Regions from separate parts of the Streptomyces sp. NPDC000345 genome, predicted to be linked through region 4. Evidence: riboswitches for the same ligand, from Rfam matches in the RefSeq annotation. Region 4 holds a riboswitch; each other region holds the start of a gene.
What was found. A riboswitch is a leader RNA that binds a small molecule or an ion and turns the genes downstream of it on or off. The one in region 4 is predicted to bind cobalamin.

Region 1 (2,191 bases), on a different contig from region 4:
GGCATCTGGATCCTGCAGACCTTCCCGGCCCTGGTCGGTGGCCTGTTCACCCGCTGGTTCCACCGCTGGGCGCTGCTCGCGGGCTGGGCGGTCGGCATGGTCTACGGCACGGTCGCCGCGTACGGCGTCGCCTCCCCCACCCAGAAGCACTTCGGCGGCTCGGCGAAGGAGATCCCGGGCATCGGCGAGATCGGCTACATCGGTCTCACCGCGTTCGTCCTCAATGTCGTCGTGACCGTGGTCCTGACCTTCGCCCTCAAGGCCGTGAAGGCTCCCGAGGGCATCGACGAGACCAGGCCGCAGGACTACACGGCGGACGCCGGGGACCCGGGGGTACAGGTGGAGCTGCCGCCGGCGACCGCCGGAGCGTCCCACTAGGCCCTGTCGTCACACCAGGGCCTGGGCAGGACCGTGGCGGACCGCCGGGAAATCCGGCGGCCCGCCGTCGTGTGCATGGGGCACACTGCGCGCCATGGACATCCGGATCAGGCAAGCGGAACCCGCCGAGTACGCCGCCCTCGGCGAGATGACGGCCCGTGCCTACCTCGAAGACGGCCTGCTCGACTACGGAGAGGGCGACGAGTACCTGCCCGTGCTGAAGGACGTGGCCGGGCGCGCGGCCGCCGCCGAGGTCCTCGTGGCCGTGGAGGGCGACCGGCTCCTCGGCGGAGTCACCTTCGTCCCCGGCCCCGGTCCCGTCGCCGACATCGCCCGTCCCGGCGAGACGGAGATCAGGGCGCTCGCCGTCGCGCGCGAGGCACGGGGCCGGGGCGCCGGTGAGGCCCTCGTGCGGAGCTGTGTCGACCGCGCCCGGGCCATGGAGGGCCGCACCGCCGTCGTCCTGTCGACCCAGCGCGCCATGCACGCCGCCCACCGCCTCTACGAGCGCCTCGGCTTCGTCCGCACACCGGAGCGGGACTGGAATCCCGTGCCGCACCTGGACGACATCACTCTCCTCACCTACAAGTTGACACTCTGAAACCACCCCGACACAACATCTGGGGGTGGCGTGACGGGTGAGCACAAGATGTATGCTCATGCTCGCTGTCGCCGCAGGGGAATCCGGTGCGAATCCGGAACTGTCCCGCAACGGTGTACTTGCGTGTGTACCCACCCGTGTCCGCACGCCTGTCCAGTCCGAGGACCTGTCGGCAGCGCACCCGGCCGTCCGGCTCGGGTGCCTTGACGTCCGGGCCTCGTGGAGTGGGCCGGTGGGCGCGACGCTGCGTGCGCTCGTGTGCTGCCCCCTGCTCCGCGCCAGGCCCCCTGCCGAGCGAGGGAGAGCCCCACGTGACCATCGCGCCAGCCGATCCGGTCTCAGCCGTCCTGCCGGAAACCGACGGTCCCGGTGCCGCGCTGCTGCGGACCCTGACCGAGCTGACCGCCGACCTCCCCGACGCCGACCCCGGCCGGGTCGCCGCCGCCGCGCTGCGCGGCCGGTCCGCCGGGGCGGACGAGACGGAGCTGCGCGAGCTGGCCACGGAGGCGGCCGCCGGCCTGATCTCCGAGGACCCCGCCTACTCCCGGCTGGCCGCCCGGCTGCTGACGATCAGCATCGCCACGGAGGCCGCCTCCCAGGGCGTCACCTCGTTCACCGGGTCCGTCGCCGTCGGTCACCGCGAGGGCCTCATCGCCGACCGCACCGCCGACTTCGTCCGGCTGCACGCGGCCCGGCTGGACGCGCTGACCGACCCGGCCGCCGACGACCGCTTCGGCTACTTCGGGCTCCGCACCCTGCACAGCCGCTACCTGCTGCGGCACCCGCACACCCGCAAGGTCGTCGAGACGCCCCAGCACTTCCTGCTGCGGGTGGCCTGCGGTCTCGCCGAGGACGACACCACCCGCGCCCTGGACGAGGTCGCGGCGCTCTACGGGCTCATGAGCCGCCTCGACTACCTGCCGTCCTCCCCCACCCTCTTCAACTCCGGCACCCGGCACCCCCAGATGTCGTCCTGCTACCTCCTCGACTCCCCGCTGGACGAGCTGGACTCGATCTACGACCGCTACCACCAGGTGGCCCGGCTCTCCAAGCACGCCGGCGGCATCGGGCTGTCGTACTCCCGGATCCGCAGCCGCGGTTCGCTGATCCGCGGCACCAACGGGCACTCCAACGGCATCGTCCCGTTCCTGAAGACCCTGGACGCCTCCGTCGCCGCCGTGAACCAGGGCGGCCGGCGCAAGGGCGCGGCCG
Region 2 (2,191 bases), on a different contig from region 4:
CGATCTCGGCCCCTTCCTTCGTCACGAACGAATTCAGGGACATGTTCTGCGCCTTGAAGGGGGCGACCTTCACCCCCTGCCGCACCAGCCACCGGCAGATGCCCGCCGTGACGACGCTCTTGCCGGCGTCGGAGGTGGTACCGGCGACCAGGAGACCCCCGCTCATGAGCTCCGCCCCTTCGCGATGTGGCGCGCGGCGACGGTGACGCCGAGCGCGAGCAGGCCGACACGGCGGGAGAGCCGTACGGCGCGTTCGATGTCGTGGACGACGACGGCACGTCCCGCCGTCCCGTTGAGCACGGGCCGGTGCTCCACCCGCCCGCCGTAGGACAGGGTCCCGCCCAGCCGCACCCCGAGCGCACCGGCGAAGGAGGCCTCCACGGGACCGGCGTTGGGACTGGGATGCAGGCGGGCGTCGTCCCGCCAGGCCCGTACGGCGGCGCGCGGCCGGTCGCCGGCGACGGCGGCGAGGACGGCGGTCAGCCGCGCCCCCGGCCACCCGGCGAGGTCGTCGAGCCGCGCGGAGGCCCACCCGAACCGCCGGTACCGGGCCGACCTGTGCCCGACCATCGCGTCGAGGGTGTTGACGGCCCGGAACCCGAGCAGCCCCGGCACCCCGCCCACGGCGCCCCACACCAGGGCGCCCACCACGGCGTCGGAGGTGTTCTCGGCGACGGACTCGACGACGGCCCGTGCGATCCCGTCGGCGTCGAGGGCCTGCGGATCCCGCCCGCACAGATGGGGCAGCCGGGCCCGCGCGCCCTCGACGTCCCCCGCCTCCAGGGCGCGCCCGACGGCGCGGGCCTCGCGGGCGAGCGAGGTCCCGCCCACCACGGCCCAGGTGGCGGCGGAGGCGAGAGCGACGCAAGCGGCCGGGGAACGCCGTACGGCCCGGTCGGCGACGGCCCCGAGGACCACGGCCCCACCGGCGCAGACGACGGTGTGCAGGGCGCCCCACCCGCGGTGGTCCCGCCACAGCACCCGCTCCACGGCTCCGGCGGCCCGCCCGAACGCGGCGACCGGATGTCCCCGGCGCGGATCACCGAGGAGCAGGTCACCGAGGAGGCCGAGGGCGGCGCCGTACGCGTGAACGCGATCGGCACGCATCGGCTCAGCCGGCCGCGGGGTCGGGCAGCGAGCTGGTGCTGTACCTCAACGGCCGAGCGAGCATGGCGATATGTCCTCACTCAGGGTGTCCACGCCCTGGTTCGACGAGACCGGCGGCGAGAGTTCCTGGCTCCCGGGGTGGTGCACCCCGGTGACAGTGGCGGGACCGCGCCGGATTCGCACCGGCTTCCTCTTCTGCCGCCGTACATGGCTCCGGCAGTCCACCATGGCCCCGGAAGGGCCGTCAACTTGCCGTTGACCTGCGAGGCTGGAGTGTGCTGAGCCCCACACAGGGGTGGTTCCGGAGGTCACGGAAAAGGGGTGCGGGACGGCGATCCGTCCCGCACCCCGAGGTGTCCGAGCTGGTGGGTCAGGCCACGATCAGGGAGATCCCGTACGCCACCGCCGCCGCGCAGGCCGCGAAGCACGCGTAGGCGCCGGTGACCGCGAGGGTGGCGGAGCCGCCCTGTTCCGCGGCGCGTTCCTGACGGGACAGGCCCATGATGCCGAGGGTGAAGAGGGCCACCAGGGCCACGGTGATCACGAGGCTGACGCCGAAGACGGAGCCGAGGGCCGCCCAGTCGATCTTCATGCTGCTTCTCTTCCTTCGTACCGGGTGGGCGGGTTCAGACCGCGGGGGCCGTGGGCTCGGTGGCCGTGGCGGCCGGGGAGGGGATGGTGGCCGTCAGGCCCTCGGTGACCGTGCCGGCCGGAGGCGGGGCGACGGCGGCGATCGCCGTGGTGACGACGCCCGCCGGCTCCTCGGTCTCGTTGACGTTCGACGCGTCCACGACCTCGCGGCGGGAGATCTTCCAGATCGCCGCGCTGGAGGTGACGAGGAAGACCGCGACGACCGCCGTGCCCCAGTCGCCCAGGTTCGTGACCGACTCGGCCAGCGCGCCCACCAGGGCGGCCGCCGGGAGCGTCAGGCCCCAGGCCACGAACATCCGGGTCGCCGTGGACCAGCGGACCACGCCGCCCTTGCGGCCCAGCCCCGCGCCCATCACCGAACCGGAGACGGAGTGCGTGGTGGAGAGGGAGAAGCCGAGGTGGGAGGAGGCCAGGATGACCGTCGCCGCGCTGG
Region 3 (2,191 bases), on a different contig from region 4:
ACCCTGGCGATCCGCCAGTAGGCGATCGCCGCCGCCCACACGAGCACGAACAGGCCGACGATGACGTATCCGACGTGGTCGAGGTCGAGCGCCGCGATCCGGCCGGTGACGCCGTCCGTCAGGCCGAACTTCTCGTGCAGGACGCCGACCAGCTCGATCGTGCCGATGAAGAAGGCGACGGCGACGGACAGTCCGGTGATGGCGAGGTTGTAGAAGACCTTGCGGACGGGGTGGGAGAACGCCCACTGGTAGGCGAAGTTCATGAAGGTGCCGTCGAGGGTGTCGAAGAGGCTCATCCCGGCGGCGAACAGGAGGGGCAGGCAGAGGATCGCGTACCAGGGCAGTCCGGCCGCCGCCCCGGAGCCCGCCATCACCATCAGGGTGACTTCGGTGGCGGTGTCGAAGCCGAGTCCGAAGAGGAAGCCGAGCGGGAACATCTGCCCGGGCCGGGAGACGGACTTGGTCAGCCGGCCGAGGATCCGGTTCATGAACCCGCGGGAGTCCAGGTGCTGTTCCAGCTCCCGCTCGTCGTACGTCCCCGACCGCATCGCCCGGAAGACGCGCAGGATCCCCGTCAGGGCGACGAGGTTGAGGGCGGCGATGAGGTAGAGGAACGTGCCGGAGACGGTCGTGCCGAGGAAGCCGAGGACCTGGTGGGTGCGTGAGTCCTCGTTCATCACCGTGCCGGCGAGCCGGGTGCCGCCGGCGATGAGCGCGGCGAGGAGCACGACCACGCTGGAGTGCCCGAGGGCGAACCAGAACCCCACCGACACCGGCCGCTTGCCGTCCGCCATCAGCTTGCGGGTGGTGTTGTCGATCGCGGCGATGTGGTCGGCGTCGAAGGCGTGCCGCATGCCGAGGGTGTAGGCGGTGACGCCGAGTCCGATGCCGAAGGCCTTGTTCCCGACCTCGTAGTGACCGGGCGCGACGAGCAGGAAGAGGATGCCGAAGGCCAGTACGTGCAGGCCGGCTATGGCGGCCATCAGCCCCGCCGTCCTGACGGTGTCCTCGCGCCGCCATCGGAAGGCGGCGGCTCCGGGCAGGGCGACGGGCTCGGTCATGCGGTCACGCTCCAGCACCTCGTGGATCACTTCGTGAGATGCCGTGGCCGGTCTCCTGGCTGCGGGTGTCGACGCCTCCGGCCCGCCTTCCCGGCCGTCTCATGACGGCCAGTGGCTGTCCCGCGGGGGGACTCGGGCCGGGGACTCCCCGATCACAGTGGCGAGGGCCGCTCCGGTGTCGCACCGGATTCCCGAACACCACGACCCGCCCACCGTAACGTACGGCCGCCCCGGCTCCACGAGGGTGCCGGGGCGGCCGGGGCGGAGAGCTGCGGGTCAGGCGCGGGTCGCCCTGCGGCGGCGGGTGGCCACCACGATCGCCGCGCCGCCGAGCAGCAGGGCGGCGGCGCCGCCCGCGATCAGCGGGGTGGCGCTGTTCGCGCCGGTCTCGGCGAGGTCGCCACCGCCGCCGTGGGGCGTGGTGGCGGGGGCGGTGGTCGACTCGGAGGCGGACGGGGCCGGGGTGCCCGACTCCGACTCGGACTCCGACGCCGTCGGCGACGGGGTCGTGCTCTCGGACGACGAGTCCGACGGCGGGGCGGAGGAGGCGGGCGCCGACGGCGACTCACCGCCGCCGGCCGGCGGGGACGACGACGGCGGCTGCTCGGTGACCGTGCAGTCCTTCGTCCCGCCGTTCCACGCGGCGATCAGCTTGTCCTTGATGACCGGCCGGTCCGGTCCCTTGGGCAGGTCGCCGTGCTCGAAGCCGTCCTTCGCGTCGAGCTTGCCGTCGAACTTCACGGCACCGCGGTAGAGGTCGATCTGCGCGTAACAGCCCGCGTCGGGGACGGAGATGTCGAGCGTGTCGGTCTGCCCGGGCTTGACGGTCACCGAGTCGAAGTCGACGAAGACCTGCTCACCGGAGGTGCCGAAGGTGGCGCCGTGGGCGAGGTAGGAGGCCAGGGAGGCGGTGCAGGTGCTCGCGTCGCCGGCCGTGCGGACGCTGACGTGGACCTTGCCGTCCTGGGTCGGCTTGAGGTTCTGGTCGTCGACCCGCACCGAGTCGAAGAAGTTCTTGCCGTCGAGCGAGAACTGGCAGCGGTCGGTCCCCGTCTCGGTCCCCGCGCCGGTGCCCGGCTGGTAGTGACCGCCGGTGTTCCAGCCGTCCCCGCCGGGGGTGCCGGAGTGGG
Region 4 (2,191 bases):
GTCAGGAACAGCGCGGCGAGGAGCAGGACGCAGCGGCGGCGCCTCACGGCTGCTGCTTCCTGCGGCCGCTGATCAGGAAGCCGATGCCGACACCGGCGACGAGGAAGACACCGATGGTCCACCACGTGCCGTACCCGTCGTCGCCCTCGTCCTTCCGGTCCGGCTTCTCCGCCGCGTTCTCCGTGGCCTGCGGCGCGGGACCCGTCGCGTTGAGCTTCGCGACCAGGTCGGTGCCGCCGAAGTCGCGGGGGTCGGTGCCCGTGGCGTGTGCCGCGAAGATGAGCTGGGCGTACGCGGCGGGGCCGCTCTGCCGCGCCCAGGCCGCGGAGTTCCGCTCCAGCCACCGCAGGGGCTTCGTGGCCTGGGCGGCCCCGCCCTGCGCGGCGAGCGCGACCACCGCGTCGGCGGTGTTGCCGTAGTCGGGCTGGTCCTGCGCGCCGGGGAGGACGGAGGTGAGGTACCCGTTCCCGGCGAGCGCCCGCGCGAGGTAGGAGGCGCCGTTGGCCGCCACCTGCCCCGGCGTCGGCCGGTCGGCGTCGGCGCAGGCCGCGGCCGCCTCCTTGCCCGAGGTCACCACCAGGCCCCTGCCGAGCGCGCCCACCACGCCCGCGGCCGTCGCGTCCGCGTTGGCGGCCAGCCCGCCCTTCTTGTCCGGCTGGTAGGCGAAGGCGCCCGCGCCCTCGCCCTCGCACGGCAGGGCGAGCTTCATCAGGGCGTCGTACGGGGACCGGCCGCCCTTGCGGACATCCGCCGGCTTCTCTCCCACGGCGGTCAGCGCGCCGATGACGACGGACGTCGAGTTGGCGTCGCTGGCCCCGCCGGGGGAGTAGCCCCAGCCGCCGTCGGTGTTCTGCGCGGACTTCAGCCAGGTGACGGCCTTGCCGGTCACGCCGTCGTGCCCGCCGACGGCGGCCAGCGCCTGGACGGCGGCGGCGGTGCTGTTGGTGTCGACCTGGAGTCCGGCGGCGCAGGCCTTGGTGGTGTCGGCGCGGAACGGCGCGAACGCCCCGTTGGCGCACTGCTGCCCCGCCAGCCACGCGACGGCCCGGTCGGCGGGGACCACGCCCACGGTGTCCTGCGCGAGCAGCGCCAGCGACTGGCGCCACACGCCGTCGTACGTCGGGTCGGCGGTGCCGTACAGGCCGTCGGGTATCGCGGCCGACGGCGTGGGGGTGGCGGCGACGGACGGGACGGCGGCACCCAGGACTGCGGCGGTGGTGGCGGCCAGGGCCGCGGCGCTGTGGCGGAACTTCATGATCGGCGGGTGCCTCTCCCGGTCGGGAGGTCCGGGAGCCGGGCAGCACGGGACATCCCGGCGGCTCGGCTCCGTAGACCTCGACGGTGCCGTGCGACGGCGGGCTGCCGCGCACGTGAGCCGGTCAACGTCCGCACGGGGCAGTCCGGCTCACCACCGGCGCGGTGGTTCACGGTTGCGGGTCAGCGCCGGAATTGCACCGGCTTCCCCCCGTACGGGTGTGATGACGACGCGGTCACTCTACCCGCAGGTAGCCGACCGCCTGAGGGGAGCCTGTGAGGGCACCCCGGGGCCCCGCGCCCCGGCCGGTCAGAGTCGGGGGGTCGGGCCGTCGAAGGGCAGGCGCAGCGTGCGGGCCGCCAGGAGCCAGGAGCCGTCGGGCGTGCGGTGGAGGGTGTCCTCGTAGTGGCCTATGCGGACCGGCGGCGCGGTCTCCCGGATGCCGGGGCCGTCGTCCACGCGGTACGTGGTGAAGTACGAGGTCGCCCTCGCCGTGTCCGGGGACGTCACCTGGACGCGGACGTCGGCCATCAGCCGGCGGGCGTCGCGGTCGGCGGGGGAGCCGAAGTGGGCGCGCAGGGCGGCGCGGCCCTGGACCAGCCGGTCGCCCTCGGGCCATGTCCACGTGCCGTCCTCGGTGAACAGCTCGGCCACGGAGCCGGGTTCGCCGAGGTCGAGACGGCGGACGAGGTCGAGGAGCAGGCGCTGGCAGGCTCGTTCGGCGAGAAGCTGCTCGATCGGGTCCATGGGTGTCGCCACCTGAGGGTCCGGGAGGGGTGTGGGAGCACCGTAGGGCCGTGTCGTGAACGGCATGGTTCGCCTCCGTGAACGGCGCCGCTCACAGCGGACCTTCACGCGGCCCGTCACCGGGCTCCACGCACCGGACCGTCACCGTCACCCGGCCTCCGGCCCGGGCGGCCTCCGCCCCGGCCTCCG

Region 1: it holds a riboswitch for cobalamin, as region 4 does, so the genes downstream of both, ACFY30_RS00955 (ribonucleoside-diphosphate reductase subunit alpha) here and ACFY30_RS13730 (prenyltransferase/squalene oxidase repeat-containing protein) in region 4, are expected to answer to the same signal.
Region 2: it holds a riboswitch for cobalamin, as region 4 does, so the genes downstream of both, ACFY30_RS20395 (cobalamin biosynthesis protein) here and ACFY30_RS13730 (prenyltransferase/squalene oxidase repeat-containing protein) in region 4, are expected to answer to the same signal.
Region 3: it holds a riboswitch for cobalamin, as region 4 does, so the genes downstream of both, ACFY30_RS15855 (HoxN/HupN/NixA family nickel/cobalt transporter) here and ACFY30_RS13730 (prenyltransferase/squalene oxidase repeat-containing protein) in region 4, are expected to answer to the same signal.

What each region holds. Positions count from the first base shown of each region.
Region 1 is NZ_JBIAZE010000001.1:200,833-203,023, forward strand. It holds gene mctP (monocarboxylate uptake permease MctP) at 1-378, shown strand, start outside; gene ACFY30_RS00950 (GNAT family N-acetyltransferase) at 473-979, shown strand; cobalamin riboswitch at 1,019-1,168, shown strand; gene ACFY30_RS00955 (ribonucleoside-diphosphate reductase subunit alpha) at 1,291-2,191, shown strand, end outside.
Region 2 is NZ_JBIAZE010000008.1:62,740-64,930, reverse strand. It holds gene ACFY30_RS20400 (cobyric acid synthase) at 1-166, opposite strand, end outside; gene ACFY30_RS20395 (cobalamin biosynthesis protein) at 163-1,107, opposite strand; cobalamin riboswitch at 1,205-1,348, opposite strand; gene ACFY30_RS20390 (hypothetical protein) at 1,478-1,699, opposite strand; gene ACFY30_RS20385 (anion permease) at 1,734-2,191, opposite strand, start outside.
Region 3 is NZ_JBIAZE010000006.1:23,506-25,696, forward strand. It holds gene ACFY30_RS15855 (HoxN/HupN/NixA family nickel/cobalt transporter) at 1-1,061, opposite strand, end outside; cobalamin riboswitch at 1,089-1,279, opposite strand; gene ACFY30_RS15860 (LAETG motif-containing sortase-dependent surface protein) at 1,338-2,191, opposite strand, start outside.
Region 4 is NZ_JBIAZE010000005.1:136,105-138,295, reverse strand. It holds gene ACFY30_RS13735 (SCO2322 family protein) at 1-47, opposite strand, end outside; gene ACFY30_RS13730 (prenyltransferase/squalene oxidase repeat-containing protein) at 44-1,255, opposite strand; cobalamin riboswitch at 1,372-1,505, opposite strand; gene ACFY30_RS13725 (nuclear transport factor 2 family protein) at 1,565-2,002, opposite strand.